2 regions of the Specibacter sp. NPDC057265 genome follow, and region 1 is predicted to be linked to the other one. Evidence: riboswitches for the same ligand, from Rfam matches in the RefSeq annotation. Region 1 holds a riboswitch; the other holds the start of a gene.
What was found. A riboswitch is a leader RNA that binds a small molecule or an ion and turns the genes downstream of it on or off. The one in region 1 is predicted to bind S-adenosylmethionine.
Positions count from the first base shown of each region.

Region 2: it holds a riboswitch for S-adenosylmethionine, as region 1 does, so the genes downstream of both, ACFUCV_RS10000 (DUF1737 domain-containing protein) here and ACFUCV_RS05265 (aminotransferase class V-fold PLP-dependent enzyme) in region 1, are expected to answer to the same signal.

Region 1 covers NZ_JBHUYE010000005.1:20,208-22,400, forward strand. Annotated here, with positions in the region: gene ACFUCV_RS05265 (aminotransferase class V-fold PLP-dependent enzyme) at 1-1,042, opposite strand, end outside; SAM riboswitch class IV at 1,082-1,195, opposite strand; gene hisN (histidinol-phosphatase) at 1,281-2,096, opposite strand; gene rsgA (ribosome small subunit-dependent GTPase A) at 2,158-2,193, opposite strand, start outside.
Region 2 covers NZ_JBHUYE010000011.1:101,682-103,874, reverse strand. Annotated here, with positions in the region: gene ACFUCV_RS10010 (O-succinylhomoserine sulfhydrylase) at 1-278, opposite strand, end outside; gene ACFUCV_RS10005 (rhodanese-like domain-containing protein) at 361-753, opposite strand; gene ACFUCV_RS10000 (DUF1737 domain-containing protein) at 750-1,007, opposite strand; SAM riboswitch class IV at 1,093-1,214, opposite strand; gene ACFUCV_RS09995 (aminodeoxychorismate lyase) at 1,409-2,193, opposite strand, start outside.

The DNA of each region.
Region 1 (2,193 bases):
CGGGGAACATCCTGTGGACGGTGGCCCCCGGCAGCGCCGCCAACCCCGCCACCAGGTGGGCGCGCAGCAGGGATTCATGCTCCGCCCACTGCCCGGGATCCAGGGCGCCCAGCACGCTGGCGGCCTTGGCCAGCGTGGCGGCGCCCAAAACATTGGGGGAGCCGGCCTCATGCCTGGCCGGACCGTGGGTCCACTGGGTCGATTCGAGCCGGACTTCCTTCACGGCGCCGCCGCCGGCCAAATGCGGTGCCCCGGCGTCGAGCCAATCGGGGCGGCCCAGCAGGACCCCTGCTCCGAAGGGGGCATAGAGTTTGTGGCCGGAAAACGCCAGGTAGTCTATGCCGCTGGCCTGGACATCAATCCGGCGGTGCGGGGCCAGCTGGGCGGCGTCGACCACAATGCGGGCCCCATGCCGGTGCGCCAGGGCGGCCAGTTCGGCAACGGGCAGCACCTCCCCGGTGACGTTGGAGGCCCCCGTGACGGCCAGCAGCAGCACATTTCCGGCGCGCAGGGCGGTTTCCACCCGGGCCAGGGTGGCTGCCAGGGAATCGCCTGCCACCACCGCGCGGTGCGGCAGGCCCTGCCAGGGCAGCAGGTTCGCGTGGTGCTCAATGTCCAGGTACAACACCTCGCCGTGGGCATTGGAACGGCCCGCCAGATGGCCATTGCGCGCCAGGATGCTGGCCACGCACCCGGCCAGCAGGTTCAGCGAATCAGTGGTGTTGCGGGTGAAGATGACGGTGTCGTCGGGGCGGGCGCCCACAAAGTCGGCCACAATGGTGCGGGCATTTTCATACAGGGAGGTGCTTACCTGGGAGGCGAATCCGGCGCCGCGGTGGACGCTGGCGTAATAGGGCAACACCTCGTTCAAGTGGTCCGCGACTTCCGCCACCGCCGGCGCCGAGGCCGCATAGTCCAAGTTGGCGTAACGGATGCTGCCGCCGTGGATCAGGGGCGCCAGCAAATCATGTCCCACCACCGGCAACAACGGCGAGTCCGCCAGCGTGCCGGCCAGGGTTTTTTCCAAAAGGGCATGGCTCATGGGTGTTTCCTTCTCACCAAAGGACCCCAAGGGCGTAGGAGTCCGCGCTTGCCATCACCGAATGGTCATGGCCAGGTCGTCACCCGGGGCACCCCGCCGCGAAAGGAGGGTTGCCGGCCAGCAAACCGGGGTTTAGCGCTGGCACTCGTGACCTATGCCCAAAAGAGTAGCCCAAGTTCCCCGCCGGGGAAACTTGTTACGAACGTTGACGTGGCGCCACCGCGCCGGGAACGCGCAGCTAGTTCAACAAATCATCCCAGGCGGGGTTCAAACGCTGCAGCACCTCACGGTGCAGGATGGAGTTGGTGGCCAGCGCGTTGCCGCCAAAAGGACCGTCGGCGCCCTCAAGGGAGGTGAAACGGCCCCCCGCCTCCTGCACTATGGGAACCAGCGCCGCCATGTCATAAAGGTTCAATTCAGGTTCGCAGGCAATGTCCACGCTGCCTTCGGCCACCATGCAGTAGGACCAGAAGTCCCCGTAGGCGCGGGTTCGCCAAACGTCATCGGTGAGGGAGATGAAGTCGTCCCGGTTCCCGCGTTCGGCCCAGCCGGTCAGCGAGGAATAGGACAGGGAGGCGTCCTTGAGTTCGGCCACATTGGAAACGCGGATGCGCGTGGCGGCGGCCAGGGACTTGCCCATGTACGCCCCGGTTCCCTGGGCGGCCCACCAGCGCTTGCCCAGGGCAGGGGCGCTGACCAGGCCCACCACAGGCACCCCGTCCTCCACGAGGGCGATGAGGGTGGCCCACACGGGCACGCCGCGCACAAAGTTCTTGGTCCCGTCAATGGGGTCAATGATCCAGCGCCGCGAACCATGCCCGCTGCTGCCAAACTCTTCCCCCAACACCGCATCCCGTGGCCGCACCCTGGCCAGCTGGCTGCGGATGGATTCCTCCGCGGCCTTGTCGGCGTCCGTTACCGGGGTCAGATCCGGCTTGGTCTCCACGGCCAAATCCAGGGCCCTGAACCGGGACATGGTCAGGGAATCGACGCTGTCTGCCAAAACGTGGGCCAGGCGGAGATCGTCATTGTACGTCTGAGGTGCGCAGGTCATGTGTTCACGCTACCGCGCTTTGCCGCCAATGCCCGGCAGGGCGCGGTGGCGCCACGGGCCGTTAATCAATGGTTCCCAGTTCCTTGGCCTCCGCGCG
Region 2 (2,193 bases), on a different contig from region 1:
GACATGCCCGACGCCGTGGCAAAGCACGCCTCCTTGCCCTCCAGCAGACGCAGACGTTCCTGGAAGCCGGCGACCGTGGGGTTGCCGTAACGTGAGTAGACAAAGCGGTCCACTTCGCCGGTGAAGGCGGCTTCGGCGGCTTCGGCGGATTCGTAGACAAATCCGGAGTTCAGAAACAAGGCCTCCGAGGTTTCCTGGAAGTTGCTGCGGTCCAAGCCGCCACGCACGGCTTGGGTATCCTGTGCCCACGTGGCGGCTTGTGCATTGAAGTTGCTCACTAAAGATTCCTTATCCGTTTGGGGCCCATCATGGGTGGATCCGCCGTCGGCCCGCGGCCGCTGGGCTGGGGCGTGCGGGGACTTATTTCCAGGGCAGGCCGCGGTTTTTCCAACCATTGACCACACGGTCGCCATAGCCATCCTGCACGCCTTCAAAACCCTCCAGGATGTTGTAGGCGGTGTAACCGGCGTCGCTGGCGAGCTGGGCCGCGGCCAGGGAGCGAACCCCCGAGCGGCACAGCACCAACAGTTTTTTCTCCACTGGAACCGCCTCCGTCAGCTGCCGCAGAAAGTCCGCATTGGTGCTCCCGTCACCGGTATTCCATTCAATGAACACCACATCGGCCGTGCGGCTGGAGAGGTCGGGGACGCCAATGTGCTGCCATTCCCCACTCGTGCGCACATCAAGGAGCACGCTGTCAGCATCCAGCAGTTCCCACGCGGCCTGGGGGCTGAGATCCCCTGCGCGGCTCACGCGGTTTCCCCGCCGGCGTCGTGCGCAGATTCAAGGCCATCCACGGCCGAGGTCACGGCGGCATCGGCAAGGGCAATGGCGTGGGGTAGAACAACTGCCTGGGCGCAGATGACCTGGCCGGCATTGCCCGTCACGGCCGGGCTGCCGTGCAGCACATATCCCTGCGCCAGGGCGGCGGAGATGCGCTCGCAAAAGGACCTGTCATCGGGGCCGGTGATGAGCCTGTAACTTAGGGGGGATTCGTCCGCGGACATGGTGACTCCTCAAGTGCAGCTGGCACGCAGCAAGCGGGAATTGGTGCCGAGGCGCGGGCCTTGATGTGCTCTCGCGTCGCAGGGTGGATCACGCTTGCAAACGGTCAGCCACGGGTAGCTGGGTTTGCCGAGTATTCACCTGAGGCACCCCGCCGGAAAGAGGGTTGCCGGCCAGCAAGTCAGGGCTTGGCGCTGGCACTCGTTACTCACCTTGAAAGTAACACAACCGCCCGCCGTGACGGCAGCTGGGACGCTTTTATAGCGCCAGGTTACATCAGGGCAATGGTGGCCACGGCAAAGCATGCACGTCAATATGCGCCCACCCCGCAAACCACCTCCCCCGCAGGGTTTGGGGCCGTGAGGCCCGCGTGGGCCATGCCGCCGTGTTTTGCCACTGCCCGCTAAAGGGTTTGTGCCAGCAGCGCTGACAGTTCCGCGGTCAACACCTGCCGGATCCCGGCCGTCCCAACACTGTGCCCGTCAATGGTGTTGATGGGGGCGAGCAGGCGAATGCTGGAAATGAGCCAGGCGGCGTCGGCGTCGAGCAGATCCTCTGGCGTCACCGGGCCGTACCCCAGTTCCCAGCCGGCGTCCCGCGCCGCGGCAAAAAGTGCGCCCTGGGTGGTGCCGGGCAGTATCCCGGTGTCCAGGTGGGGGGTGATGAGCCGTTTGACAGGGTCGCCGGAATCGTCGGAAATGTGGGCCAGCAGCACCGAGGAGGTGGGGCCTTCCAGGACCAATCCGTCACGGCTGGTGAAAATCACGTCGTCGGCGCCTTCACTGTGCGCGTGCCGCAGGGCTGCCATGTTCACCGCGTAGGAGAGGGTTTTGGCGCCCAGCAGCAGCCAGGGGGCACGGGCGGCAATGTCACTGTCATAACCGCGTTCCAAAAGCATTACGTCCAGGCCCTTTTCCCGCTGGGCCGCCAAGGCCGGGGACACCGTGCTGACGGCCACCCACGCGGTGGCCCGATGGGCGCCCTCGGGTCCGCGGGTGGCGGTGAGCCGCACCGTGCACTGGCGATCCTGGGACTCCGGTGTGGCGGCAAGGGCATGGAGGATGGCTGCCTGCCACGCCCCGGCGTCCGGGATGGTGAGATCCATGAGCTCCGCCGACGCCGCCAGGCGTGCCAAATGCGCTCCGAGCTTCCGCGGGGCGCCCTTGACGGCCAGGAGCGATTCAAAAA